Regions from separate parts of the Exiguobacterium sp. s91 genome, predicted to be linked through region 3. Evidence: riboswitches for the same ligand, from Rfam matches in the RefSeq annotation. Region 3 holds a riboswitch; each other region holds the start of a gene.
The links. A riboswitch is a leader RNA that binds a small molecule or an ion and turns the genes downstream of it on or off. The one in region 3 is predicted to bind thiamine pyrophosphate.

Region 1 (7,399 bases), on a different contig from region 3:
GCTTGTCGAGTTCTTTTCCTTCGAGTGTTGCGAGGAATCCTTCATAGATACAGACGAGACCTTGACCACCAGAGTCAACGACACCGACTTCTTTTAATACCGGAAGAAGTTCTGGTGTTCCGTCGAGCGATACTTTCGAAGCTTCGACGAGTTGACGCATCAACTCTAAGAAATCCGTCGTCGTCTCAGATTGTGCGATAGCAGCGACAGCTGTTTCACGGGCAACCGTCAAGATTGTTCCTTCAACCGGTTTCATGACTGCTTTGTATGCTGTATCGACACCTTTTTGTAACGCATCTGCGAATTCCTTCGTATCAATCGTTGTTTTGCCTTCGATTGATTTCGAGAATCCACGGAACAATTGACTTAAGATGACGCCAGAGTTTCCGCGCGCCCCCATCAATAATCCACGTGCGAAGACGTTCGCGACTTCCGATACAGAATCCGAAGTTGATTTACCTGCTTCTTTTGCACCTGAAGTCATCGTCAAATTCATGTTCGTTCCCGTATCACCATCTGGCACAGGGAAGACGTTCAATGAATCGACGAAATCTGCATTTTGATAGAGATTCGCCGCGCCATTTTGAATCATCTTGACTAACTGCGCTCCTGTTAAACGATCTACACTCACTAAAGTTTCCTCCTCTATTCCCGCCTTAGACATTCGTCAAGCGGACTCCTTGGACAAAGATGTTCACAGATGTCACGTCAAGACCTAGTGCCTGACTGAGCGTGTATTTCACGCGACTCTGTACGTTGTTCGCCACCTCTGAGATTTTCGTTCCATAGCTTACGATGATATGCATATCGATATGGACCTGCTCTGAAGCCTGTCGAACGATGACACCGCGTGCAAAGTTCTCACGTTTTAAGAGTTCAGCAAGACCATCCTTGATTTGAGACTGGGATGCCATACCAACGACACCAAAACATTCCATTGCTGCGCCGCCCGCAAGTTGCGCGACGACATCATTATCTACATCAATCTTTCCATAGGTCGTTTTCATCTCGATCGCCACCTGAGTAGCCCCCTTTGAATATTGTATTCTTCTCATAATTCTACTATAAGGACCTACTATTGAAAAGTCGCCGTACTGACTATACAATGAATAAGTGAAAAATAGTAGCGGTCAAATGAACTTTTACCATCATCCTCATCCATTATTTTAAATTTCGAGGTTGTCTGTCAAGTTTTTTTCTTGTCAGCTACTTTTTTTATGTTGCAACCGCCCTGACACCATGCTAAGATAGCAAAGTGTCTATTAGGACGAACGCAAAACAACATAAAAGGAGGCGGAACGCATGGCACGTAAATGCTACGTTACTGGGAAATCGCCAAAGTCGGGTAACAACCGTTCACACGCATTGAACAAAACAAAACGTACTTGGGGAGTCAACGTACAAAAAGTACGTATCCTCGTCGACGGTAAGCCGAAAAAGGTTTGGGTTTCAGCTCGAGCTCTTAAATCAGGTAAAGTCGAACGCGTATAAGGCGCAACCACCGGATGGGAATCTTCCCTTCCGGTTTTTTTATGCCCTCATTTATTTTTCTCATAAACTAATTGTCGCTTTTATTGAAAACGCTTACAATAGGAACGTACTTTATTTTGTCAGAATTGGGGGAAGTCATCATGCAACTCAAACGAGAGATGACGAGTCGACACCTGTTCATGATTTCACTCGGCGGAATCATCGGAACAGGCTTATTTTTAGGGTCAGGATTAACGATTTCACAAGCAGGACCTCTCGGGGCGGTCCTCAGTTACATCGTGGGTGGGACCATCATGTATCTGACGATGTTATGTCTAGGAGAATTAGCGGTCTATCTGCCGGTCTCGGGGTCATTTCAGACCTATACGACCCGCTTCATCGGACCAGGGGTCGGCTTTGCCGTCGGTTGGATTTATTGGCTCGGCTGGGCCGTGACGGTCGCACTCGAAATTACAGCTGCCGGCAGTTTGATGGACCGCTGGTTTCCGAACGTACCCGTTGTCGTCTGGTGTACCGTCTTTACGGTCTTGCTGTTCGGTCTGAATGCCGTCTCCGCCAAAGCATTCGGTGAAGCTGAATTCTGGTTCTCGAGTTTGAAGGTCCTCGCGATCCTGTTCTTCATCATTCTAGGTGGCGCTGCTTGGTTCGGCTGGTTACCGATGGAAGCAGATCGCCCAACATCGTTATTCGCGAACTTTACGGCAAGCGGTTGGTTTCCAAACGGGATTCTCGGTGTCTTGACGACGATGATTGCCGTCAACTTCGCCTTCCAAGGAACGGAATTGATCGGTGTTGCGGCTGGGGAGTCCGACACGCCCGAAAAATCGATTCCAAAAGCCATCCGCAATACAGTCTGGCGGACGTTCATCTTCTTCGTCTTATCGATTACGATCGTTGGTGCATTAATTCCGTATGAAACAGCTGGCGGAGTCAGCAGTCCGTTCATCATGGTCTTTGATGCGATCGGTATTCCGTACGCTGCTGATTTGATGAACATCGTCGTCTTGACGGCACTATTGTCCGTCGGAAACTCCGGATTATATGCGGCGACTCGGATGTTATGGGCGATGGCGCAAGAAGGGATGATTTCAAAGAAATTATCTTACGTCAATGCACGTGGTGTGCCGATGCGCGCGTTACTCTTTACGATGATGTTTGCGATGTTATCGCTCCTAACCGCGTTTTTCGCAGAGGATACCGTCTTCATTTGGCTCTTGTCCTTAGCCGGACTTGGCGCTCAAGTCGGCTGGATTTCGATTTCTGCTTCGCAGCTCGCATTTCGTCGTCAGTTCGTCCGAAACGGACACGATGTATCCGAACTGAAATTCAAGACACCACTCTATCCGGTGTTACCACTGATTTCGCTGACGTTAAACGTCGTCGTCCTCGTCAGTCTTGCGTTTCAAGCGGATCAACGAATCGCTCTATACATCGGTGTTCCTTTCTTCCTCGTCATGTGGGGAAGTTATCATCTCTTCGTCAAAGGAAAACATCTATCCGCCCAAAGCGACATCCGTGTCGCCCCTTCTCAACTCGAAGAATAATTTCATACAAAAAGAGGCCATGGATTTGTCCACGGCCTCTTTCCTATGATTGTGCTATTCCTTAAGCGTCCGCATCATCAATAGTTCTCCTTGATGGAGCTCTACCTTCGCTTCTGACGCACACCATTCATTACTGACGGTCAAGGAACCTCCGACCGGTACTGGATGTGCATCAAGTGGATATTTGACTCCGGATAAGCTTAAAGTAGATGGTACGAGTGGAATGAACGAAAGATAATGATAGCTCCCTGCTTCGACTGCATACGTTCCCTCAGCCAAGTATCGTACCTCTTCTCGTTTCGTCACGAGTCGTGCCTCTGGGTATCGCTTCAATAGATATACATTTTGGACGGTCATGTCGAGCCGCCCACCTGTCGCCCCGATAATGAAGGTATCCTCAAACTGTTTCTTCTCTGAGACTGTACGAAGTGCCAGTTCGAGATCCGTTTCATCTTTCTCGGCCGGATGAACGATTGCCCCTTCTGGTACATAACCAAGCGAATCAAAATCACCAATCGTCAGGTCGCATGTCAGCCCAAACGATTCAATCGTCTGAACACCACCGTCGACACCGACGATAAAATCACCTGGCTGACAAAACGTCCGTAAATCCGGCGCTTCTTCTCGCGGACCGGCACAGACGAGAATCGCCCGCATCTCAGACGCCTCGTGCCGAATAACGGAGTAAGCGTGGCGCAGTCGTAAATAAAAGACCCGCAACGACACCACAAAGAACGTAAGACGGTACCATGTATGTCGCGTTATAAATCAATGAATACGGTACGACTGGACCTTCGGCATACTCGGCAAAAAAGACGATTCCACTGATGACATGACAGATATAACGGAGTCCTGCGCCTAATAACGTCGCCAGGAGAACGAACGCCATCAAGCTTTTCTTTTGTCCATTGCGCGCGGCTAGTCTGACTTGACGCGCGAACAGACCACTTAATCCGACGACACCATACGCAATCGTATAGTCAAGCATCGGTTGAACGATCGTCAAGACTTGTGGAGCGAACATCAATTGAATCGTACCGACAAGCGCTCCCGTGACGACCCCTCCGACGACACCGTGGCGAAATGCCATGACGAAGATCGGTAACATCGCTAAGCTGATTGAGCCTCCTTGTGGCATTTTGAATGGAATCAGTAAATCAAAGACGACTCCGAGACTGGCGAAGATGGCAATTTCCATCATCATTTGTAACCGTTTCATGCTATTTTCCTCCTTCATTGTACGAGAGGACGCAAAAAGGCAGTACGACGAACGCCGTACTGCCTGCGTGCGCCACATCCCTACGTCCGTTTGAACGGAACAGGTTCGAAGGGTTAAAGTCTAAAAGACTCCTCTCAGCCGCTTTTCAAGCGACACCCCTTGCGGTCATCATATTTCGTTTTCTCGTTCTTATTATACGGCAGCCCCTTGACGAATGCTAGTGATCGCTTCCGCATAATCTGGTGCATTGTAGATTGCTGATCCTGCGACGAGAACGTTCGCACCGTTATCGATGCAAAGCTTTGCCGTTTCCGGATTGACGCCACCGTCAATCTCGATTTCAAATGTCAGACCACGATCTGCTTTCATTTGCGCAAGTGCTGCGAGTTTCGGCATGACACGCTCGATGAAGGCTTGTCCACCGAAGCCCGGATTGACCGTCATCAATAAAACCATATCGACATCCTCAAGGACGTGTTCAATCGTTGATAATGGCGTATGGGGATTCAAGACGACTCCTGCCTTTGCGCCCGCTGCTTTGATTTGTTGCAAGACACGATGGACATGATTCGTCGCTTCGACGTGGAACGTCACGATGTCCGCCCCTGCTTTGACGAAATCCTCGACGAAACGTTCTGGCTGGTCGATCATCAAATGGACATCGAGAATCATATCCGTCTTTTGACGTAAGCTGCTAAGCACAGGTAATCCAAATGAGATGTTCGGTACGAACTGACCGTCCATGACATCAAAATGGATATAGTCCGCGCCTGCTGCTTCGACTGCTTTAACATCGCGTTCGAGATTCGCAAAATCTGCTGATAAGATAGATGGTGCAATTTTAATCATCTTCAATACCTCCGGGCTCGATTCTTGATTTCGTCTATAAACATACCATAGTTCTCATAACGAGAGGACATGATTTCTTGGGCTTCGACGGCTTCCTTGACTGCACAACCGGGTTCATTCAAATGCAAGCAACCTCGGTATTTGCAATCATCTTGTACAGCCACGAATTCAGGGAAACTCCACCGTACATCCTCGATTTCCATATCATACGGAAAATCGAGGTTCGAGAAACCTGGCGTATCGGCAATCAATCCTTCGGCAAGCGGCATCAATGTGACGTGGCGCGTCGTATGACGTCCGCGTCCGAGTGATTTCGAGATCGCACTTGTTTCTAAATCAAGAGAGGGTTCCAGTGCATTGAGCAATGAACTTTTCCCGACACCGGATTGTCCGGCGAGAACGCTCGTTTTTCCAGCAAGTAACGGACGGACTTGCTCAATACCTGCCAACGTCTGACTTGATGTCTCGATGACCGTATACCCAATCTTCCGGTAAGCGGCAATCGCCTCTCGGACAGCCGGTCCTTTAACATCGTCCAGCAAATCCATCTTCGTCAATAGGATGACGGGTTGAATTTCCTTCGCTTCGATCAAAACGAGAAATCGGTCGAGCAAGTGCGCTGAAAAATCAGGTTCTGCCGCCGAGACGACGAGCAATGCCTGGTCGATATTCGCGACTGGAGGGCGTACTAAAAAGTTGTCCCGCTCCTTCACTTCGAGAATATATCCTGTCTCACTTTCGATATGAAGAACGACCTCGTCTCCGACGACTGGACTGATGCCGCGTTTTCGGAAATTCCCTCTTGCCCGTGAACGGACCTCTCCTTCTGGTGTCATGACATCATAAAAGCCACCCTGCAGACGTATGATCGTTCCTTCTCGATTCTCTTCGATGCGTTGTTCCGTCATCCTATGCACTCCTTTTTCATCACATTCATTGTGCGTCTTTTGCTTGATTGTACGTGATGGTTTTTGAACGATACACCGTATCGTCTTTATAGATCGTAATTTTTCCTTCTTCTCCTGGATCAATCGTCACCGGCACGTCGAATGTCTCATCTTGATCAATCGATTCCTCGATGACGGTCCGCTTCCCTTTCGCGTCTTCCGTCTCAATCCGGATGACTTGTTTCGGTGGTTCCTCGTCCTCGTTCTCGCTGACCGCATCATAGACGACCTTTTCAGGGAACGTTGCCGTCACCGTTTTTTCTTCCTCACCTTTTGAGATGAACACCGTCACGGAGTCGTTCGGTTCGACTTGTGCTCCTGCTTGCGGGAATTGACGAATGACTTGATCGAGCTTGACGTCACTTGAAAATTCTTGTTCAAACGTGCCGTCGAGACCCATTTCATCGAGATACGCTTTTGCTTCATCACTCGATAAGTTCGTCAAATCTTTCAATTCAAAGGACGAAGTTCCTTCTGAGACAGTGATTGTAATCGTCTGTTCTTTTGCAATCACTTCCGTCCCAGCAGAGATCGATTGCCGGATCACATTACCTCGCTCGATTTCATCCGACTTTTCACGTTCGACCTCGACTTTAGCGAATCCAGCCTCTTTTAATGTGGCAATCGCCTCTTTTTCAGCGTCATCTGTCACATCCGGTACTTCGACCGGCGCACTACCTGTAGAGACGACCAAGTTGACTGTCGAGCCTCTCTTGACTTGTGCGTTTTCACGCGGTGTCTGACTGATGACATCGCCTTCCTCGACTGTATCGCTATTTCGTTCTGTCGTCTCAACAACGAATCCTAGTTTCTCAAGCTTCGTTTCCGCTTCGTCTCCATCCGTCTTGACGACAGATGGTACGGTGACCGTTGGATCTGGCCACATCGCAAACGTCGTAGCTGCACCACCTAGCAATATGAGCAATAAGAGGACGATCCACCAACGTTTTTTCTTTTTCTTTTCCGGTGTTTTCGGTTGAACGGTCGTGACGGCGGGTGATTCTGGTTCCGCTTTTGATTCTTCTGGCACTTGTACAGGCGATAAGACCATCGTTTTTTCCAGCTCATCCTCTTCTGCACCTCGGATACCTTCGCTTGCTCGTTCGTCAGACAACGCCGTCACCATATCTGCCTTAAATGCTGCGACGGACTGTTGACGGTCATGCGGTGCTTTTGCGAGCGCCTGCATGATACAGTTCTCAAGCGCTTGTGGCACTTTCGGATTCAAGACGGATGGGCGACGCGGTGTATCTTGCAGATGCTTTAAAGCAATCGCAACCGGTGAATCACCTTCGAACGGGACTTGTCCTGTCACAAGTTCGTATAAGACAGCACCAAGTGAATAGATA
Region 2 (7,399 bases), on a different contig from region 3:
CAATTCCAGTGTGGTCTAATTTCATATGATATCCTCCTTCTGTTCGCTTCAGTTTCCCAAAAACACTCCAAAGTTGCAACGATGAGTTACCTTCCAAATGTTTCTATTACATAGAAGAGGAAAGATTTATTTAAAATGAAATATCACTGAAATATTATGGAAGAGGAATGAATGCTATAATCAAAAACGTTCTTATAAAAAAGAAAAACTATTACAGAATTTAAATTTAACTTAAATACTCTACGATAAATCATAAAACATACACTACAGAAAAAGAGGGAATACTACATGAAAAAAACGTTCGCGTCGCTCATCGTTTCCGCACTGGTTCTTTCATCAGCACCTCATTTTGCAGCAGCTGACGATTTAAGTGAACAGAAAGCCAAAAACGAACAACAGCAACAAGACAATGCTAAAAAGCAAAAAAACTTAGAGTCTTCTGTTAATCAAGAAGGTCAAAAAATCTCTAAAACACAACAAGAAGTCAATCGACTAGACGAAGCTTTGAACGAAAAAATCTTTGCTGTCGAAACAAAAGATCGTCAAATCAAAGCAACAGAACGTGAAATCGTTGAACTTGGAAAAGAAATCGAGAAATATAAAGCGAAACTAAAACGCCAAGAAAAACTACTTGGTGATCGTCTTCGTGTAATGCAAGAGAATGATGGAAACTCAATTAAATGGGAAGAAGTCATCTTTGGCTCTAAAAATGTTGGTGACCTCGTAAGCCGTGTCATGGCAGGGAAATCCATTTCAAAACAAGATGATAAAATGATTACGGATTATCAAAATACGCAAAAGCAATTAGCGGATGCGCAACAAAAAGTAAAAGAAAAGAAAGCGCAGTTGGTCGTTGAGAAACAAGAATTAAAACGTCAACAAGCAGATCTTGAATCACAATTAAAAGAGCGGAACAAACGCTTAAAAGAACTACGTAAGAAAAAAGAAAAGTTCGAAACACAATTGATGGATGCAAAAGAAGTTCAACAAATTCTGATTGCGCAAGAAAAAGCGATTGCTGCTGAAAAAGCAGCGCGTGAACGTGAAGCGCGAATCGAAAAAGAACGTCAAGCTCAAGCTGCACGTGAAGCAAAAGCACGAGCAGAAGCTGAAGCAGCGCAAGCAGCAGCTCAAAAAGAAGCAGAAGAGCAAGCCGCTAAAGAAGCAGCAGCTCAGCAAGCAGCTCAAGAGAAAGCAGCACAATCGGCAAAACCTTCTGGTTCGACGAAGCAATCGGCACCAAAACCATCTACACCAGCACCAGCTGCGCCTGCTCCAGCGCCAGCTGCACCAAAACCAGCACCATCATCAGGTGGTCTGTTCATTCATCCAACTGCCGGAACTGTTACACAAGGGTATGGTTCTGCAGGTGGAGAGAACGGATATACGTTCCATAACGGAATTGACTTTGGTGGTCCAGTCGGTACGCCGATCATGGCAGCTGCAACAGGTACAGTCATTACAGCATCAGGTGGTGGACCTTACGGAAACCATGTCATGATCGCTCACCAATTAAACGGGAAGACATATACGACAGTATATGCTCACATGAGTTCACTCAATGTTCATGCTGGTCAACGTGTCAGCCAAGGTCAACAAATTGGCGCGTTAGGTAGTACAGGAAATTCAACAGGACCACACCTACACTTCGAAATCCACGTCGGTGGATACAGCTATAGTGCAACTGGTCCAGCTAATTCAGTCAATCCATTGTCAATGCTTTAATCGTAAAGAATCGTTGCGTATGCAACGGTTCTTTTTTTTGTCATTTTCAAAAAACAAATCGTATATTACAAAAAACCGTTTTCATTTGAAATGTAAATGAAATTTTTTTGAAACGATTACGGTGCTATAATCTATTTCAGATATGAGAGAAACTTGAATACTATAATAAAATATGAAAAAACATAAGTGAGGAAAACGATATATGCTAAAAAAACTAATTTCTACCATTGTTTTAGGAGCATTACTTATAACAGGAACGCAACCGATCGCAGCAGCGACAATTAAAGAAAAAAAGGCTCAAAATGCTGCTGAACAACGTAAACTTGAAAAAGCGATCAAAAAACAAGAGGCTAAAATCTCAAAAGAGCAACGTCAAATCAATCAAATTGACGCAGCAATCAACGAAAAGATTTTCCAAGTCTCTGAAAAAAATAAACAAATCGAACAGTTGAACGTTCGAATCGATGAGTTAAAGGCAGACATCGTCCGTTATGAAGAAATGTTACAAAAACAGGAAGAACTACTCGGTGATCGCTTACGTGTTTTCCAAGAGAACGATGGAAACTCGATTAAATGGGAAGAAGTCATTTTTGGATCGAAGGATTTAGGTGATTTATTCAGCCGTGTCATGGCGGGAAAAAAAATCGCTGAGCAAGACGATAAAATGATTTCGGATTACATCGCAACGCAACAAAAATTAGCAGAAGCAAAACAAGCGCTCGTTGAGAAAAAAGCCGAGCAAATGCAGGAAAAGAAAGTATTGATTGAACAAAAGAAAGCGTTAAAGCTTCAAATGAAAGAACGTAGTGCTACGCTGAAGAAATTACGAAAAGGGAAGACGAAGTTCACGACAGAACTGTTAGACGCAAAAGAACTTCAAGCGACTCTCGAAGCGCAAGAACGTGCAATTGCGGCAGCGAAGGCAGCCGCTAAAGCAGCGGCTGAAAAAGCAGCAGCGGAGAAAGCAGCAGCTGAAAAAGCCGCTAAAGCGAATGCTCAAGTAGCAAAACAAGCAGGTAAGAGTTCGGAATCAACTGATTCTGTTGCCCCGCCCGTTGTTTCGAGTGGAGGGAAATTCGTTCGACCATCTTCTGGTGGAGTGTCGCAAGGATTCGGACCAGCAAGCGGAGTGAATGGTTATACGTTCCACAACGGTGTTGATTTCAGTGGTTCGGTCGGGTCTCCAATCGTCGCTGCAGCAGCTGGAACGGTCATTACAGCATCAGGTGGTGGACCTTACGGCAATCATGTCATGATTTCTCACTTCCTCGATGGGCAAGTGTACACGACCGTCTACGCACATATGAGTTCATTATCGGTTCGTGCAGGACAAACGGTCTCTCAAGGTCAGCAAGTCGGAACACTTGGTAGTACAGGGAATTCAACAGGACCACACTTACATTTCGAACTACATGTCGGAGGCTATCAATACAGTGCTTCTTCTCCTCTGAATGCAGTCAATCCATTGGCATATCTGTAATCAAAACGGGCTTCGGCTCGTTTTTTTTTCTTCTCTATGCTACAGTTAAGGCGAAACGAATACTTGAGCAACTAGGGGAGCTGGAGGAATCCGGCTGAGAGGAAAACCAATCTGTTTTCGACCCTATTACCTGAACTGGATAATACCAGCGTAGGAAAGTTGAGCCGAACGGATACCGGAATGCGTGTATAACGCTTTCGTATAGCGTCGACTGCTTTTTTACAGCGGTCGACGCTTTTTTTGTCGGTCACGACTCCCTTACATTGCTCGATGGGAAGGTGAAAAGAACATGAAACACGTACTGACGATTGCAGGATCCGACTCCGGTGGTGGAGCTGGGATTCAAGCAGATTTAAAAACATTTTCAGCTTTAGGCGTTTATGGAATGAGCGTCCTGACAGCCGTCACGGCGCAAAATACGTTGGGTGTTCAAGCGGTGGAAGAGTTATCCCCAGAAATCGTAGATGCCCAGTTAACGTCGATTTTTTCAGACATTCGTGTCGATGCGATCAAAATCGGAATGGTCTCGAATGCGCAGACGATTCGTGTCATTGCTACACATCTCCGCAAACAGACAGTTCCGATCATATTAGATCCCGTCATGGTCGCTAAAGGTGGTCATGCCCTATTGCGGACGGAGGCTGAACAAGCATTGATTTCAGAACTTCTACCACTTGCGACACTCGTCACACCGAATTTACCGGAAGCGGAGCGTTTAACAGGACGATCAGTGACCAATCTAGAGGAAATGCGATTGGCGATGCATCAATTGGCTACACAGACAGGTGCAGTATTACTAAAAGGTGGGCATCTCTCGGGAGCTGCGACGGATTTGTTGTTTGATGGGGAAGTGGAACACCGCTTCACATCGGAACGGTTAGACAATCAACATACTCATGGAACTGGTTGTACCTTATCTGCGGCGATTGCGGCGCGGATGGCGCTTGGAGAAGATTTAACAGATAGTGTAAGACAGGCAAAGAGCTATGTCACAGAGGCAATTCGTCATGGATTTGCCCTCGGACAAGGTATTGGACCGACACATCATTTTCATTCACTTTGGAGGGATACACATGTTTACGACCATTCTTGAACACAAACCACTCATTCACCATCTGACGAACACGGTGACAATCAACGACTGCGCAAACGTCACACTCGCTGTTGGAGCATCACCCGTCATGGCGGAAGACATTCGCGAAGTAGAAGAGATGGTTAGACTCGCGCAAGCACTTGTCTTAAACATTGGTACGATCGATGCAGACATGCAAGCAGCTCAACGACTTGCATCCCGTGAAGCGGGACGTTTGAATGTCCCAATCGTTCTTGATCCAGTTGGAGCAGGGGCAACGACATTACGTACTGCCTTCTCTAAAGAACTGATCGATCTCGGGTGTACGGTCATTAAAGGAAATGCTTCTGAAATCAAGACGTTACTGGGGGAAGATGGGCGAACTAAGGGAGTCGATGCTGCGGGAGATGCAATGATGGATCGAGAAAGTATTCGTGCATTCGCTCGCAAACACAAATCTGTCCTCGTCGTGACAGGTCCGAACGACTATATCACGGATGGAACGCGCGAAATGGAATTACATGTAGGAACACCTCGTCTAGGAGATATCACGGGTACTGGCTGTATGACGGCTTCCTTGATTGCGAGCTTCCTCGGTGCAGGATATACAGCGTTTGAGGCGGCTGTTCACGGAACATTCGTCATGGGAAAAGCAGGAGAACAAGCAGCCTCCGCGCAAGGTCTTGGTGATTTTAAACGAGAGTTGTTCAATGCCATCAGCCTCATGACGGTACAAGATCTTGTGGAGGTGACAGAACGTGTCAATTGATTACTCCATCTATGCAGTGACGGATCGTCGGTACCATCCTGGAGTCGCGATCGAGACGGTCGTTGAGGAAGCCATTTTAGGTGGTGCAACGATCGTGCAACTACGGGAAAAAACAGCGCAAGGAAAGGAATTCTTCGATCAGGCAGTTCGGTTGAAAGCACTCGCGGATCGACACGACATCCCTTTAATCATCAATGATCGGATTGATATCGCGTTACTCGTCGGAGCTGGTTTGCATATCGGACAAGAAGACATTCCTTTAACCGCAGCACGTCGCCTTTTACCAGATGCCGTGATTGGTGTGTCGGTAGCAACCGTTGCACAAGCGATTGAAGCAGAACGAGACGGAGCCTCTTATTTAGGGGTGGGGTCTCTATTTGCGACGTCATCCAAAGCGGACGCTGAGTCCATGTCGCACACGATGCTTCAGGCGATTCGGGAAGCTGTACGATTACCCCTAATCGGTATTGGTGGAATCACAGCAACGAATGTCTCTTCTCTGCCTATCCCGCTAGAAGGGTATGCCGTCATCTCAGAAATTTTCGCTAAAGAAGATCGGCAACTCGCTGCGCAGCAAATGACAGATGCTGTACGAGAATGGCATCAATCACTTCAGAACAGGGTATAATCCGTTCAGAGGTGATTGTATTGAAATGGCAGACGATCCGTTTTCGCGGCTATTGGATTCGATATCGATTAGAACCACAAATCATTCGAGTCGATAATCAGGGGATCTACCATCTAGGAAAAGTCTTATTTCCACATCCTAATCGTATATCTTATGAGATGGCCCTTTTATTGAAAGAAAAGTATGAAAGACGCTACAAACGTCCGTTGTATATTAAAACGAGCTCGATTGCGACGGAAATTTGGGGACATACTCATTTAGATATTTATTACCGGGCACTTCTTCATCTACCGATTCCGACGCGACTTCGTCAACGTTATACGAATCGATTAGAAAGCACGAAAGTCATTGACATCGGCGTACGCGCTGTCGATCAAAATCGAATTGTCTGGGATATTGGAGATTACGTAGGAGGATGGTTCGTGTTTTGGCTCATTCGCAGACGAATGCGCTGAACTTGCAATGTCCCGTTTCTCATGGTGCAATATAAGTAGAAACGAGGTGACGGACATGGACATTCCCCGTTGTGAAACGATTGCGATTGATGAACAACGTGCGTCTGAAATCGGACATATCGTTGATACGATTCCGACGCTTGAAATCGGAAAGCTATTTAAGATTCTTTCGGATGCGACACGACTGCGAATCGTTTATGCGCTGACGATCGAAGAAGAACTATGCGTTTGTGATGTCTCGGCCTCTGTCGACTGTTCGATCGCGACAGCGTCGCATCATCTTCGATCTTTGTTGAAACAAGGACTCGTCAAGTTTCGAAAAGACGGTAAAGTCGTCTATTATTCCTTGGATGACCATCATGTGTCATCGCTTGTACATATGGCGATGGAACATGTACAAGAGGGAAAAGCAATGCCTGAATGAGTCTTTAGAATAAACGAAAAGCGCAGCTTTAGCTGCGCTTTTCGTTTATTCTAAAGACGATTGTTCTGATCCTTTTGGAGCGAAGTGGTGGAAGAAAAAGACCGTGGCACTAATCAATAAAAAGGACAGGATGGAGAGAGCGAGACACATCCATTTATATGTAGCGATTAAAGTATCTGATTGTTGTAATTTGGCTTGAAGCGTTTTATACAAATCATCTTTCACACGGGATAAGTCTTCGAGAATCGTTTGAGTCGTCTGAGTCGACTGTCTAGCAAGACGTTTTGCGGCTGTTGGACTTTGACGTTCATAGACAACAAACACGCGTTCAATCTCGGACTCCCAGACATTGTTGCGGCGAAGAAGATCTTTAATCGTCCCTGGAGTAGTCGACGATTGGTTCAGACTATTGCGCAAATCATGGATTTTAGACGTTGAAAAGTAATATTGTTCGATATAACGATTATCTTCATACAATAAGAGACCACGAACCGCATTAGCACGATCTCGATTGTGTTCGACCAACTGATCTACCTGATTGATTAACGGTATATCATGATCCTTCATTTGCTCGGTCATCGTTGCAATCGTCCGATAACCGGATAACGCATAGATGATCGGGATAGAGGCGAATAAGCTGACCAAGAAAATCAGCAGAATACGCTGACGCCAAAGAGAGTGCATGCAATCATTCCTTTAAATAAAAGACATGTCATAAGCTTAACTACTATCGTAAAAAAAGTGAAGCCTGTCTATTTTTTGAATAGGGATAATGACTGAAAAAGTGAATAATACTCATAAAAAAGCAGGAAAGATGATGCAATACGAGAAGCTGTTTTAAGAAGA
Region 3 (7,399 bases):
GTGAGCTTTACGGGAAATCAGTACAGGATCGAATGAGGGAGGTTTATCAGACATGAAGAAATTCTTTATGCTATCAAACGAGGAAATCAAGCGAAGCTTCAAACTATACCTTTCGATATTGACGATGTTAGTGATTGTTGAACTCACATCGGTCGTATATCAGGTTCTTCATTATCAATCCAAGCTGGAGGATTTGATGAAAAAAGAGCGACTTACGGAAATGGAAGCCGTTGATCAATTGAATGGACCGTTGACGTTTGGCGATGCGACCAACTACTTCAAGTACATGATTGCCATCGGTATCATGTTCACGATTCTATATGCTTTTCAGATTTGGTACCGCGATTGGTATGGCGAGTCCAAGTACATCTACCGTTTATTGATGCTACCGGGTAAACGCATCACAATCCTCTTATCCAAACTGACAACAGTATTGGTATTTGTGTGTGGTTTCATGGGCATCCAGTGGATCACGATTCTTCTAAGTCGTAGACTCTACGAATGGTTACTCCCGGAACATTTACAAGCAGCGTCCAAAATCATCGGGGAGTCAGCTGCGTTGAACATGCTCTATACCTTCAATGTAATCGATACATTCGTCATTCTAGCGCTCGCACTCTTCGTCATCACGATGGTCTTCTTGTTCGTTTTGACAGAGCGGTCCTATCAAAAAGGGAAAGCTTTGCTGACGATCGCAAAGGATGTAGCGCTCTTAATCGTACCATTCATTACATTACGTTACTTATTTGATTTGACTAGCATTCTCATTCCGAATCAACAGGTATTCGTCTATCTTTCCTTTATTCTCATCTATTTTGCATATATAAGTTGGAAATGTGTTCGACTACTGAACCATAAAGTATCTATTTAATCATTAGAAGGAGGAAGTCATGAGACGATATAAGGAAATGATCATCGTAGGAAGCATTGCTGGCGTCACCTTACTCAGTTATTTTGGTTACGCTGCAAGCATTAAAGGATCGGATTATGAAGTCGAGAGTATACGAAAAGAAAATGCAGAAGCTCTTAAAAAAGTAAACATCGAGATTGAAAATGGAGACATCAAGCCTACTCAATACAATATCCAATTGGACGGTCAAACTCATAGTGAGTCGCAGAACTATTTCACAGGGTTGTTCAATAGCTACGCTGCAGACTTCCCTGCTGATTTCTATCGCTTTCTTTCTAAGGAAGACGTATTTACTAGTGAAATGGGCTCGCGGACATACGGAATTGAAGTAAAGGCATCTCAGTTGAAATATCATTCTTATGACAAAAGTACACAGAAACAATTTAAAAAGACGATTTCTCATCGTTTAACGGTACCGGATCGTGAAATGGCTGACATCCGTGTCTTCCATCAAGACGGCATGAACGTATACGTCCAACGGGATGATCATGGAGCAAAGGAAAAATCGACGGTGTTATTACTCAACCTTGCAAAAGGAAAAGTGGAGACGCTTCAATCCAAGCAACTCAAGACTAATCAAGAGCGTCATTATGTGGCAGTGAACGACTATGGAATTGTCTATCGTGAAATCGCATATGATGCGGAAGGGGTAGAAAAAGATAGCGCTTATTATCTAGATAACGGCAAAGGTATCAAACGAATCAAAGCACTTGATGCGTATGCAGCGGAAGGGAACTTTAATGCTGATGAAAATAGCCAATCACTGATCGCTTACGGTACGTTTGATTCAGAAAAAAGTAAAAGCATCAAATGGAGTACCTATGACTTTAAGACGAATCAAGTCAAGCAACATAAAGTGGAAGGGCAGCATGCTTACCGCTTCAATGGCTCCTATACGATGATTGCGCAGGGAAAGCTATACCATATCGCTAATATCAATGATTCGGATTTCCAAGTCACGGTAGTCGATACGAAAAATGAATCGATTTCGTATCAAGGAATCATCAAAGATAAAAATGCTAAAAAGAATCGTTTGGTACAGGATGTCACTGTATCGGAGTAATCGTGATGGACTCATGATTCACCTCGTTTACTCGCTTTTTAGAATACTAGAAATGAATTTATCTGTCAGAATCATTGACAGGGGTTTTCAAGACCACTACAGTGAAGATAACTTAAATAGAATCACTAGGGGTGTTATTAAACTGAGATGAGTAGCTACTCAAACCCTTTGAACCTGAACTAGGTCGTACTAGCGTAGGGAAGTGTAAACTCTGATGAACAAGCGGAGACGATGATATCGTTCTTTGCTATGTGATTATTTAGACGTGCGCAACTTTCCTTTTGGAGAGTTGCGTTTTTTGTTTATTACTTCGCTATTTAAGTTGCAAAAATGGATGAGGGAGTGGATAAGAATGAGCAGAACTGTATTAGTGACAGGAAGTAGTCGAGGACTTGGGGCGACGATTGCAAGGGTGTTAGTGCACAACGGATTTAAAGTGGTGATCAATTACTTTAAAAGCAAGGATGCGGCAGAACAACTTGTGAGCGAACTGGGAGTAGAGAATGCAATTGCCTTGTATGCAGATGTCACGAAGCGGGAAGATGTCGAGAGCATGATGCAATCCGCAACAGCACATTATGGTCAAATCGATGTTGTCGTGAATAATGCGTTAGTAGACTTCAAATTTGATCCGGTTGCGCAAAAATCGTTTATCGATTTAGAGTGGGAAGATTATCAAAATCAACTGGATGGAACACTTAAAGCAGCGTTTCACATCATTCAAAGTGTTTTGCCACAATTTATAGAACGACATAGCGGTAGTATCATCAGCATTGGAACAAACCTCTATCAAAACCCAGTCGTTCCTTATCATGAATACACAACAGCAAAAGCAAGTCTGATTGGCTTTACTCGAAACCTAGCCGCAGAGTTAGGTCAATATGGCATAAACGTGAATGTCGTCTCCGGTGGGTTATTGAAAGTCACAGATGCGAGTGCTGTGACAACCGCTGAAGTATTCGATTTCATTGCCCAATCGACCCCGTTGAAAAAAGTGACGAGCCCAGAAGAAGTGGCTCAACTGGTTGCCTTTTTGGCATCAGAAGCAGCATCTGGGATTACCGGTCAAAACGTAACAGTCGATGGTGGGTTAACGATGAATTAAAGCGGGCGTTTTAAAAAATTCTCAGCTTGTAAGAGAAGGGATTCGTGAACAGAAGATGACGAACAGAAATCAGTTAAATATCGGCGTTTTGTTATATGGATGTGGTCATCATCAAGCCGCATGGTTAATGCCTGATTCTGCGATTAAAGAGATCGGAGAGAGTCGCTATTATCAGCGTTTGGCTCAAATAGCGGAAGCTGGACGTTTGGATGCAGTATTTTTTGCGGACAATCAATCCTTTCCGGCTAATAATTCAACTGATTTACCTGCCTTTTGGTTGGATCCTTTAATTAATCTAACGGCTATTTCTCAAGTGACGGATCATATCGGATTAGTTTCTACGATATCGAGCACGTTCTCCAATCCGTATACAGCAGCAAGGCAACTTCTAAGCCTAGATCACGTGACGAAGGGGAGGGTAGGCTGGAACTTAGTGACCTCGATGACGGATTGGGAAGCGTTAAACCACGGGATGGATGCACTTCCACCGAGGGAGGAACGGTATAATAAGGCGAACGAATTCGCAGCATTGATGGAGAAGCTATTTTTATCTTGGGATCAAGCGGCTTTTCTTGCGAATCGATCAGATAACCAATTGATTGATCCTGAATGTATACAAGTTATCGATCATTCTGAAGCCTATTTCAGCGTAAAAGGTCCTTTGTCTACGCCGCGTAGTCCCCAAGGAAAGCCAGTAGCGATGCAAGCGGGGGCTTCTGAAGAAGGGGTTGCCCTTGCAGCCAAACATGCGGATGCCGTATATTCTGTGTCATGGAATTTTAGACAAGCCCATGCTTTTCGTGAAAAACTCCATAAGAAAATTACACAAACTGAATCACCAGATCGAAAGATTAAGATATACCCAGGCTTAGTAACGTATGTTGGTAAAACAAGAGAAGAGGCACTAGCCAAAAAAGCCGAACTAGATGAAAAATTACCGGTTGAAAATGCGTTGAAACAATTGAGTTTCTTTTTGCAGCAAGATTGCTCCACATGGGATCTCGAAGCAAAGATTCCGACCTTACCATCGATCGAGGAATTTTCCGGACCCATCGGACGCTACCGAACGATTCTAGAGATTATCGAAGATACAGATCCGACGCTCAAAGAACTATTAGGCTATTTAGCAGCAGGAGGAGGACACCTGACATTGATTGGTACTCCGGAAGAAATTGTGGATCAGTTGGAATTTTGGTTTAACGAGGGAGTAGCAGATGGCTTCAACTTGATGCCGCCGTCACTACCGTCAAGTTTAGAAGATTTTGTAGACATGATCATTCCTGAATTACAAAAAAGAGGATTGTTTAAAGACACCTATACAGGAAATACACTTCGAGAACATCTAGGTGTAACGAAAGTAGAGTAACCCATACTAACTAGCATCTTGTGATAAAGTACGGAGTATCAAGCCTCATTTCTTCTTTTATTCTATGAATTTTCTTCAGTTCATATTAAACGGTCGATAAATATAAGACGATAAACCTTATTGAAGATAAATGATGTTTGCAAGTATAGATTATAAGAACAGGAGTGTGATCTCTAAAATAAGAGGTCAAGCTCCTACTCTTTTACGCAATGATTAAAAAATGTTGTGCCATACATTCAGTTCAAATTTTTACTTTTAGATTAGATTCTCTTAGTTCTTTAAGGGTGTCATACTCTATTTCATCAATAGACTCTGTAAAAGGAATATATGCAATTCCATCAAGATCACTTGATTTTTCAACGGACTGTTTTAATAAGCAACATACATTTGACCGACCTAATTTTCCATAAAAAAATCCAAGTTCAAATATCACATTTTTTCTTGCTCTATATTGAATTTTAGGATGTTTATCCCATGTATGTATTTTTTATCAACTTCAACCAAGCTTAAGCAAGATATAGTCAAAAAGACCTCAGATTTATTAGTAGCTAAATTTATGAGAGTATCAATATTTATTTTTCATCAGAAGATAAATCAGAAAAATCTTCTTTCGATATTATGGACGAAAAACGAATTCGTTTTTCTCTTAGTAAAACCCAAGGGAATAGAGGATGGGTGTATACAAATCCAAGGAAGAAAAGAAGCCCGCAATGGTTGGATCCATTGCGGGCAAAAAAAAGCGTCAGTTATTATATTGTTTTTTTGATGATTTCGAAAGTTTCTCTAGTCGTTTACTCCTCCAACATAAAAGGAATGATAAAGGATTTTATTCAGAAATATCATAAATAATCGATACAGTCTTCTCCTTTATTCCAACTATTTTTGTTCTTTAGATTTGTTAAAAGAACCATCAGTTTTTTACAACGTTTACGAATGGACAATCTCTGCTCAACTTAGTTTTCGCTGACTTCTTTTCAGTATTATTTTATTTCGTTGTTTAAGGAATCGCTTACTTGTTTAAAGATGTTGTATGATTGTATTTCTTTTTTACTGTCATAGATGTTTGATAAGGCAATGATTTCGTCTACCTCATACTTCTCTTGAAACTCGATAACTTCTCGACGAACCGTCTCTGCATCTCCCATGATCGTATACCCTAACTTATAATGCAGGATTTCTAGCTCATACTGAGATAAGGATTCAAGGAAATCCTTCTTTGGTGGGATGAGTTGGCTGAGATTATTGGTATAAATATCGATATACACCTGCAAGTGGCTGGAGGCAATCAAAGAGGCTTCTTCCATTGAATCAGCAGCAATGATATTGATGGCAGCCAATACATAAGGCTCTTTTAGATGTTTCGAAGGTCTGAAACTTTGACGATAGATGTTAAGCGCTTCTTCCATCGTTTCTGGAGAAAATTGCGCACCGAAAGCATAAGGCAATCCTAGTCGGGCTGCAATTTCAGCGGATCCAGTAGACGATCCTAGAATGAAGACTGGCACATGTGTACCAAGCCCAGGGTATGCCCGGACATCGCCTTGTTCCTCTTCTGTTCCTACATACCGTAAAATCTCTTGAACTTCTTTCTCAAAGAAAAAGACTCCTTTATGATTAGAACGTCGAATCACATCTGCCGTTTGTTGATCAGTTCCTGGAGCACGTCCCAATGCTAAATCGACACGTTCAGGAAATAGTGTTTCCAGTGTTCCGAATTGCTCTGCGACGACTAAAGGAGAATGGTTCGGTAACATGACGCCACCGGAACCTACACGAATACGTTTTGTATTCGCTAACAAATGCTGTACGATCGATACAGTTGCAGCACTGGCATAGGCATCATGATTGTGATGTTCTGCAATCCAAATACGTTTGTATCCCATCGTATCAACAGCTTTAGCCAGTGCAACTACAGTATCTATTCCTTTTTTCATTGTTTCTCCTTGTCTTAACGGAGCAATCGATAAAACGGATAGATCGAATTTTTTCATGATTTCACCTCTATGATTCATCGTTCTAGTTGTTTGATATGCAGGATGAATCCTTTCTGTTATTCAAGATAGTATTGAAAACTGTGTTATACGGTCATAAAATCAAAATGAAGTTGTTTCCCCATCATCCGGAACAAGGACATTGGATGTGATGTCTTTACCTTTAATGAATGTCTTCAATTCTTTTCTCGAGAGTCCCCAGTGGTTTACGGCTTCCATATGACTGACTAGGATTTTGGCTTTTGGAGCGGCTTTGTACACCTTATAGACATCTTCTTTTCCCATGATCAATGGACCACCTTCTAGGAATTGATTCTGTCCTCCGTTCAAAATAAAAATCTCTGGTTTATACGTATCGATATTTTTTTTCACTTACGAATACCAAACGGTATCACCTGCTACATATAAAGTTTTTTCTTTTGGATGCTGAAAGATAACGCCCATGACATTTCCCATTTTCTTTGCCATCTCTCCGTAGCCATGACGACCATCTACTTCCGTCAGTTTGACGCCTTTAAAGGTCGTCGCTTTGCCTTCTTTCATGACTTCGATATTTGTAAAGCCTGCTTTTCGTGCCATATCTGCATCTTTTTTATCTTGCATGAACATTTTGATGTCTTTTGGAAGTTGTTCTTTTGCTGCCTGATCAAAGTGATCCTCATGCGTGTGGGTAACGATGACAGCGTCTACGTCATCCATAATCTTATCGACAGAGAATGGAAGGTCGACTATTGGATTCCGATCATCCCTTGTAGCGGGACCGAACGAATCAAATTCGCCCTTTTTAGAAAACATGGGATCTACCAAGAATTTTTGTCCTTTGTACTCTACTGTCACGGTCGCATTTCGAATTTGTTGGACCACCACGTCCTGTTTTTTCGGTTGTGATGGATTAGTTTTTTCAGTTTGTGAAGGTCCGCAAGCTGCTAATACACCGCTCAATGTGAGTGTGGTTAGAATTGCA
Region 4 (7,399 bases), on a different contig from region 3:
TCGGCTACTACGCTACCGCTCGACCAAAACCCGACATTACGGGCGCAACTCGATGCAGCAGATTACATCATCGTCGGTTCCAACGTCAACACGAGTGCTAAACTACTACCTACTGCACCAGAACAAGCGATTCCGGCTTCGATCTTCCGCTATGCGAAACAAACGGATACACCATCCGTCCTGCTCAGTCTCCGTAACCCATACGATGTCGCCGTACAACCGGACGCACCGGCACACGTCCTCGTCTATGGCTTCAAAGGTGACCCGAACGGTCCAGACTCCGAAGCAGGCAATCTAAAATCAGCGGGACCGAACCTGCCTGCAGGTATCCGAGCGATCTTCGGAACGTTCAAACCGCAAGGCACTTTACCGGTTGATGTGCCGGTCTTTCAGAACGGTGTCTTTACCGATCAACTGCATCTTAAATTCGGTGACGGCTTTAAAAACTGGAAAAAATGAGGACATGATACACAAAAGACCGAAGCTCCTTAAAGGATGCCTCGGTCTTTTAATGATGGATATGCAGATTCGGCTTCTGCTTTCGCACGCTCGTAGACACGATGAAGTGAATAAGTCAACGAAGCGTAGAGGACGACGACCAGGACAGTCGCGATAGTTCTCCCCGTTGTAAAACCGAACTGAAGCAACACCTGAAAATTCTGAATCGTAGCATATGTTCCGTACACCGCCATCAAGATGGGAATGATGTACCCAACAAATCTCACTTTTACTTTTCCGAGCACCTGTTGCACGACATATGCCGCGAGAATCACAAGTGCGATCACGATGATTTCCATTCCAATCCCTACTTTCACTAAATGGTATTCCTAATTCTACCATTTATTGATTCAAGAAGATACCGCTCGTGCTGGAATCGTTTCGTAAACTGACGCAAACGTCTCTTCCGTCCACCCCATGTGCCAGAAGAGTAACTCATAGTAACAACTTGTCACGAAATGACGTTTCATCCGCTCGCGTTCCATCGGGCTCGCTTGTTCCGCCAGCGCATCAAGCCGTGCAATCTGTTCAAAGACGACCTTTTCAAACCATTCCGAGCTGTACGTGTCGATCCATTGCTGATAGATTTTTTCTTCCGGAGTACACGTCAGTAATTGCTGTCCGACTTCATAATACAACCAGTAACATGGCAAGATGGCAGCAATCGTCTCACCGAGCGTTCCTTCACTCGCATGATGCATGTGGGAGACATACGCATATGCTGTCGGTGCCGGTTCAAATGCTTCAAGATCTGCTTCCGTAATACCGAGCGGCTCAAAAAATGATTGATGTAAGCTCAACTCTGCCTCGTAAGTCGAAGTAGCATGCTCGGCAAGTGTCGCGATCGTCGCGAAGTCGTCTGCTTTTGACGCTGCCTTCGCTTGAATCTTCGCAAAGTGTTTTAAGTAATAGGCATCCTGCATGACGTAATGCCGAAATTTCGAGAGCGGTAACGTCCCCTCCCCGATTCCTTGTACAAATGGGTGCGTAAAACTACTATCCCAATACGCTTGTGCCGCTTGTTTGATTTCTTGTGTGAATGTCATGATCTCATCCTCCTCGTTTAGTATGAAACGAAAAAACACCACCCCGAAACACACGGGCATGGCGCAAGAAGAACAAGACTTGACGCCACTTCCCTCCGTAAGTACGAACTTAATCAGGTTCAAAGGGTCCGAACGTCTTCGTTCGTCTCAGTCGGTCTACCGACTCCCCTAGTGGTCATTATTCGATTCCCATCCACTATAGCATGCTGAAAATGGAAGTCAAGTTGTCCTCTTTTCGCTATACTATGGAGTGTCAGAAGACGGATGCCGTCTCCATCTACAGACCGATTCCGAACTTCTTTCGTTCTCGTACACTAACTTTAGTACCTGATACTATAATTCATTCTGTTACTTACAATTGGAGGATTTCATTATGCATACACCAACAAAAATCATGGCGTCAGCCGTTATCGCTTCTGCTCTATTACTCCCGACAGCCGCATCTGCCGAACAAGTCGTCGATAAGACGATCGTCACACTCGGGGAGTCGCTCGGCGCAAAGGATAAAGCATGGGTGCTTTCCCGTCTCAATGCACCGGAAGGCATCACACCGATCATCGCCACTTCTGCTGACGAAGAAAAATATCTCGGGAAAAACATTCCACAGTCGCAAAAAGGTGGCAACATGTATTCGTCGGCTAAGATCGAACTGACGGAAAAAGGTGATGGACTTTCCGTCTCGACGGAGAACATCACATGGGTGACAAAGGATATGTATCTCAACGCTCTCGTCACAGCGGGTGTCAAAGATGCCGATATCACGATCACTTCTCCCTACAAGGTGACCGGGACATCGGCACTGACAGGAATCATGAAAGCGTACGATCAAACTTCCGCTGAGACTGGAATTAAGTTAAGTGACGAACGCAAGGATTTAGCACAGCAAGAATTATCGGTCACATCAGACGTCGGAAAAACGGTCGGCACGGATAAAGTCGCTGACTTAATGAATGAGATCAAGGCTGAGATCGCCAATCAAAAACCGGAAACCAAAGTCGAGATCGAAAACCTGATCGTCCAAGTCATTCAAAACAACAATATCCAGTTGTCTGACGCACAAATGGACCGGTTGACGAATCTATTCAATCAAATGGAGCAAGCGAACATCAACTGGGGACAAATCGAGAGTGGTTTGAAAAATGCGGGGCAAGACATCCACGCGTTCGCAACATCAGAAGAAACGAAAGGTTTCTTCGCTAAATTATTCGATGGACTCAGTGACTTCTTCAGTTCAATCGCTGGCGTGTTCAAATAATTCAGACTTCCGTAACTGACAAAAAAATAGTAAACTAGAGATATCTGAAACGAAAGGTGGTGTGAAAAGATGGACTTTGCCGCGTGCAAACACTGGTTGATGGAACAATTGTATCTGTTGCGCGCGATTTTTCATGGAATGGCGTTCTAAGGCACCCGTCTGCCCTTTTTTAGAACTTCATGATTGAAAAATACAGCAAAGCGCATCTTTCACACGTGATGGAGAGTGCTATTTGCGCTCTCCTTTTTTTGATGCGCGCGAAAGGATCAATTGATTATGATGATTTGCGACATTCAACACCTAACCAAACAATTCGGAGGCGAAACGATCTTAACGGATGTTTCCCTCTTCTTAAACGAACACGACCGTGTCGGTCTAATTGGACGAAACGGGAGTGGCAAGACGACATTACTCCGCTTGCTCGCTCGCCTTGAGCAACCGGACGGTGGTGTCATCTATCAAAAGAGCGGTTTGACGATCGGCTATCTGGAACAACTTCCTGTATATAGTGAGACGATGACCGGACTCGACGTCCTTTGGACAGCGTTTGAAGACATCCTCGCGATCCGTTCTCGGATGCAACAGTTGGAGCAAATGATGGCGACAGCACCAGAGAATCTGGATGCGTTACTCGCACGATATGCGGAAGCGACGAATGCGTTCGAACAAAAGGATGGCTATCTACTCGACTCGAAAATCGAGCGCATGGTGAACGGGTTACACCTTCGTCCGTTACTCACTCGTCCTTTCCACCAGTTGAGCGGTGGTGAACAGACGAAGATTTGTCTCGGTCGCATGTTACTCATGGAGCCAAATCTGCTCATTCTTGACGAACCGACGAACCATCTTGATTTAGCTGCCGTGGAATGGCTAGAGCAGTTCTTACGGGACTACACAGGAACCATCCTGCTCGTCTCTCACGACCGGGTCTTCTTAGACGCCGTCGTCACCTCGATCGTTGAACTCGAGGACGGTGAACTGACAACCTATATAGGGAATTACAGCGCGTTCGTCGTCGAACGAGAACGTCGCTTGATGGAACAGTTCCACGCCTACCAAGAGCAACAGAAAAAAATAAAGAAAATGAAGGAAGCGATTCGTCGACTCCGGCAATGGGCAAACGAAGCGTCTCCACCGAGTGAGAAATTATTCCGTAAAGCAAAATCAATGGAACGAGCACTCGAGCGGATCGAACGGATTAAACGACCACAACTCGAAGCCAAAACCGCTGATGTCTCCTTCTCTTCCACTGATCACACGAGCCAAGTCGTCTTTCGCGCTGAAGAACTCTCGTTTGCTTACGGAATTCGCCACATTTTTGATGACGTCTCGTTCGAGATCATGGCACAGGATCGGATCGCGATCGTCGGAACGAATGGGAGTGGGAAATCGACGTTGCTCTCACTGCTGCTTGACGAATTATCACCAGAGGCAGGCACACTCACGCGTGGACCATCGAATCGGATCGGTTACCTGTCCCAGCATGCCCATTTCGAGGAGGACGCGCGGTTAATCGACTGGTTTAGAGACCGGATTGCCGTTCCAGAAGCGGAAGCCCGCCATATCCTAGCCCGGTTCCTGTTCTTTGGACCAACTGTCTTTCGGTCCATTTTGTCACTGAGCGGAGGCGAACGTGTGCGATTGCAACTCGCCGTCCTCGTTCATTCGTCGGTCAATGTATTAATTCTCGACGAGCCGACGAACCATCTCGATATTGAATCAAGAGAGACACTCGAAGAAGCACTCGAGAATTTTTCTGGTACATTGATTGCCGTCTCACACGACCGCTATTTCTTAAATCGGCTTTTTCCGCAGATCCTGTGGCTCGAAAATGGTCTGACGCGTTATCATGGTACGTATGCGTATGCTCAACAGAAGCGTACTGAGTTCGCTACGTCTTCCTCACTCCACGTAACCCCTCAAAAACCAAAACGCTTGTCACAACATGAGTTAGAAGTGCAGATCGAGCGGCTTGAACAGAAATTAGCAAAACGTGAAAAACCGACCGATACCGTTTCTAAAAGCATCCAACAGCAACTCGATGACCTATACGAACAATTGCTACAGTATGGATGATTTAGCTTTACTTGCCTGTCACTCTCGATACCGAGAGTGGCAGTTTTTTCGTTCACCTACAATGTTTTTAACTCCTAACATTTAGCTAACTTTATTAAGTTTTAAAATTTTATTTTATTTTGTTGTTGCTTATTGTCTGAAAATTCGTATAATTTAGCGTATAGCTTTTATTATTCTTTGGGAGGAATACACCATCATGAACGCCATTCAGCAAGTCATTCAAGGAAGTGTCGATTACGCCAACAACATTTTATGGTCGTATGTATTAATCGCTGTATTGATCGGCGGCGGGATCTACTTCACGATCCGAACTGGCTTCATCCAATTCACTTACTTAAAAGAGATGTTCCGCGTCACGCTCGATAAAAGTGAACAAACAACAGACGATAAAGGAGAAAGCATCACTTCTCTCCAGTCATTCTTCATCGGTGCGGCGACACGGATCGGTACGGGTAACCTTGCCGGTGTCACGATTGCCGTCACACTCGGCGGACCAGGTGCCGTCTTCTGGATGTGGATGGTCGCTCTCTTAGGGGGCGCGACGGCTCTCATCGAAAGTACACTGGCTCAAGTCTATAAAGTACGCGATACGAAATCGAACGCATACCGTGGTGGTCCTGCCTACTACATCGAAAAAGGCTTGAAGAACCGAGCTCTCGGAATCGTCTTTGCAATCTTGATTGCTGTGACGTTCGGCCTTATCTTCAACTCCGTTCAATCAAACACGATTGCCGCTGCCTTTGACAATGCGTTCGGTATCAACACAGCTGTCGTCGGCGCAGCACTCGTCGTCTTGACGGGACTCGTCATCTTTGGTGGTGTCCACCGTGTCGCGAAGTTCTCTGCAATCATCGTTCCTATCATGGCAGGTCTCTACTTGATTGCTGCTCTTTATGTCGTCGTTACGAACCTGACGGAACTTCCTGGTGTGTTCGCAATGATTTTCAAAAGTGCCTTCGGAATCGAGCAAGCATTCGGTGGCTCGGTCGGTGCTGCAATCTCACTCGGTGTCAAACGCGGATTGTTCTCAAACGAAGCGGGAATGGGGTCTGCTCCGAACGCTGCGGCGGCGGCTGAAGTCTCTCACCCAGCAAAACAAGGTTTCTTACAAACACTTGGTGTATTCCTTGATACGTTGATCGTCTGTACAGCGACAGCAACGATTATTCTCCTCAGTGATAGTTATGCTGCTGGAAATGGCGAAGGAATCGGCATGTTGCAAAACGCGCTCTCCGAAGAATTTGGTGCAATTGCCCCACCATTCATCGCACTCAGCGTCTTCTTGTTTGCTTTTAGTTCGATCGTTGGTAGTTACTACTACGGTGAGACGAACATCGAGTTCATCAAACAAAGTCCAGCAGCCGTCTTCGGTTTCCGGATTGCGACAATGGGCTTCGTCTTCATCGGATCTGTTCTCAGCCTCGGTATGGTATGGAGTTTTGCCGATCTCTTCATGGCAGGCATGACATTAATCAATATGACAGCGATCCTCCTCTTGAGCGGCATCGCTCTCAAAGTCATCAAAGATTATCAGGAACAACGGAAACAGGGACTCGATCCTGTCTTCTCAGCAAAAGCACTCGGGATTGAAAATACGGAGTGTTGGGACGTTGAAGAAGAAGCTCGTCCTGCTGCTGGTGAAGTGCCGCCATCACAATAATTTAACTCTGAGTTCAAACTTCAACACCGAGGAAGCCATGCGCCTACTCGGTGTTTTTATTTGTAAAAAAGAATTTGGATTATGTTTTCATCGGACAGGGAAAAAGTCAACAGATTGTCCCGAAGGAGGAATTCATCTTGTCTCAAGCCATGTTGATCATCAACCCGTCTTCTGGTAAAGAACTCGGAAAAAAACACGCGACGCTCGCTGAAGAGACGCTTGCTACCCGCTTTGAAACCGTCGACGTTCGGTTCACGGAAAAAGAACACGATGCGACGGAATTTGCGCGTCATGCTGCCCAGTCTAATTACGATGCTGTCATCGCCATGGGAGGTGACGGAACGGTCAATGAAGTCATCACCGGAATTGCCGAACAACCGCATCGCCCAACACTCGGGATCGTGCCACTCGGAACGGTCAATGACTTATCGCGCGCATTACACATTCCGACGGATCCCGAAGAGGCGATTCAGATTCTAGCTGACGCCCCTGCCCGACCGCTCGATATCGGTAAATATGATGACCATTACTTCATGAACGTCATCGCTGTTGGTCTGATTGCAGAAGCCGTCGAGGAGGTCAGTGTCGAACAAAAAACGTCACTCGGATCGGTCGCTTATTTCATTGAAGGTCTAAAAGCCTTCAAGGATCATAGCCCCTATCCGATTGAAATTGATTCTGCTGAGAAACAATTTGATGGAGAAGCACACTTGTTGATTATCGCCTTGACGAATTCCGTCGGAGGGTTCGAATCCTTTGCAGAAGACGCAAAAGTCGATGATGGACTGTTGCATGGGTTCATCATTACGAAGCTTGGATTCTTTGATGCGCTCCAAGCATTACCCAAACTCATCACGGGGGGAT

Region 1: linked by a shared signal. The riboswitch ahead of thiT (energy-coupled thiamine transporter ThiT) and the one ahead of KNQ06_RS16120 (3-oxoacyl-ACP reductase) in region 3 are both predicted to bind thiamine pyrophosphate.
Region 2: linked by a shared signal. The riboswitch ahead of thiD (bifunctional hydroxymethylpyrimidine kinase/phosphomethylpyrimidine kinase) and the one ahead of KNQ06_RS16120 (3-oxoacyl-ACP reductase) in region 3 are both predicted to bind thiamine pyrophosphate.
Region 4: linked by a shared signal. The riboswitch ahead of tenA (thiaminase II) and the one ahead of KNQ06_RS16120 (3-oxoacyl-ACP reductase) in region 3 are both predicted to bind thiamine pyrophosphate.

Annotation. Positions count from the first base shown of each region.
Region 1 covers NZ_JACSMZ010000001.1:877,567-884,965, reverse strand. The annotation lists gene KNQ06_RS04375 (DAK2 domain-containing protein) at 1-631, opposite strand, end outside; gene KNQ06_RS04370 (Asp23/Gls24 family envelope stress response protein) at 657-1,019, opposite strand; gene rpmB (50S ribosomal protein L28) at 1,303-1,491, shown strand; gene KNQ06_RS04360 (amino acid permease) at 1,632-3,035, shown strand; gene KNQ06_RS04355 (thiamine diphosphokinase) at 3,090-3,692, opposite strand; gene thiT (energy-coupled thiamine transporter ThiT) at 3,694-4,254, opposite strand; TPP riboswitch at 4,315-4,424, opposite strand; gene rpe (ribulose-phosphate 3-epimerase) at 4,447-5,103, opposite strand; gene rsgA (ribosome small subunit-dependent GTPase A) at 5,106-6,011, opposite strand; gene pknB (Stk1 family PASTA domain-containing Ser/Thr kinase) at 6,037-7,399, opposite strand, start outside.
Region 2 covers NZ_JACSMZ010000004.1:116,511-123,909, reverse strand. The annotation lists gene KNQ06_RS15095 (VOC family protein) at 1-25, opposite strand, end outside; gene KNQ06_RS15090 (murein hydrolase activator EnvC family protein) at 289-1,725, shown strand; gene KNQ06_RS15085 (murein hydrolase activator EnvC family protein) at 1,928-3,205, shown strand; TPP riboswitch at 3,269-3,379, shown strand; gene thiD (bifunctional hydroxymethylpyrimidine kinase/phosphomethylpyrimidine kinase) at 3,495-4,298, shown strand; gene thiM (hydroxyethylthiazole kinase) at 4,279-5,046, shown strand; gene thiE (thiamine phosphate synthase) at 5,036-5,674, shown strand; gene KNQ06_RS15065 (hypothetical protein) at 5,686-6,129, shown strand; gene KNQ06_RS15060 (ArsR/SmtB family transcription factor) at 6,185-6,553, shown strand; gene KNQ06_RS15055 (CHASE3 domain-containing protein) at 6,599-7,237, opposite strand.
Region 3 covers NZ_JACSMZ010000005.1:111,575-118,973, reverse strand. The annotation lists gene KNQ06_RS16135 (ABC transporter ATP-binding protein) at 1-56, shown strand, start outside; gene KNQ06_RS16130 (hypothetical protein) at 53-871, shown strand; gene KNQ06_RS16125 (hypothetical protein) at 891-1,973, shown strand; TPP riboswitch at 2,091-2,191, shown strand; gene KNQ06_RS16120 (3-oxoacyl-ACP reductase) at 2,326-3,078, shown strand; gene KNQ06_RS16115 (LLM class flavin-dependent oxidoreductase) at 3,134-4,444, shown strand; gene KNQ06_RS16110 (TIR domain-containing protein) at 4,686-4,877, opposite strand; gene KNQ06_RS16105 (LLM class flavin-dependent oxidoreductase) at 5,425-6,435, opposite strand; partial or broken gene KNQ06_RS16100 (MBL fold metallo-hydrolase) at 6,538-7,302, opposite strand.
Region 4 covers NZ_JACSMZ010000001.1:1,924,936-1,932,334, forward strand. The annotation lists gene KNQ06_RS10035 (glycoside hydrolase family 3 protein) at 1-459, shown strand, start outside; gene KNQ06_RS10040 (hypothetical protein) at 489-797, opposite strand; gene tenA (thiaminase II) at 849-1,544, opposite strand; TPP riboswitch at 1,618-1,724, opposite strand; gene KNQ06_RS10050 (DUF1002 domain-containing protein) at 1,918-2,799, shown strand; gene abc-f (ribosomal protection-like ABC-F family protein) at 3,076-4,875, shown strand; gene KNQ06_RS10060 (alanine/glycine:cation symporter family protein) at 5,072-6,535, shown strand; gene KNQ06_RS10065 (diacylglycerol/lipid kinase family protein) at 6,673-7,399, shown strand, end outside.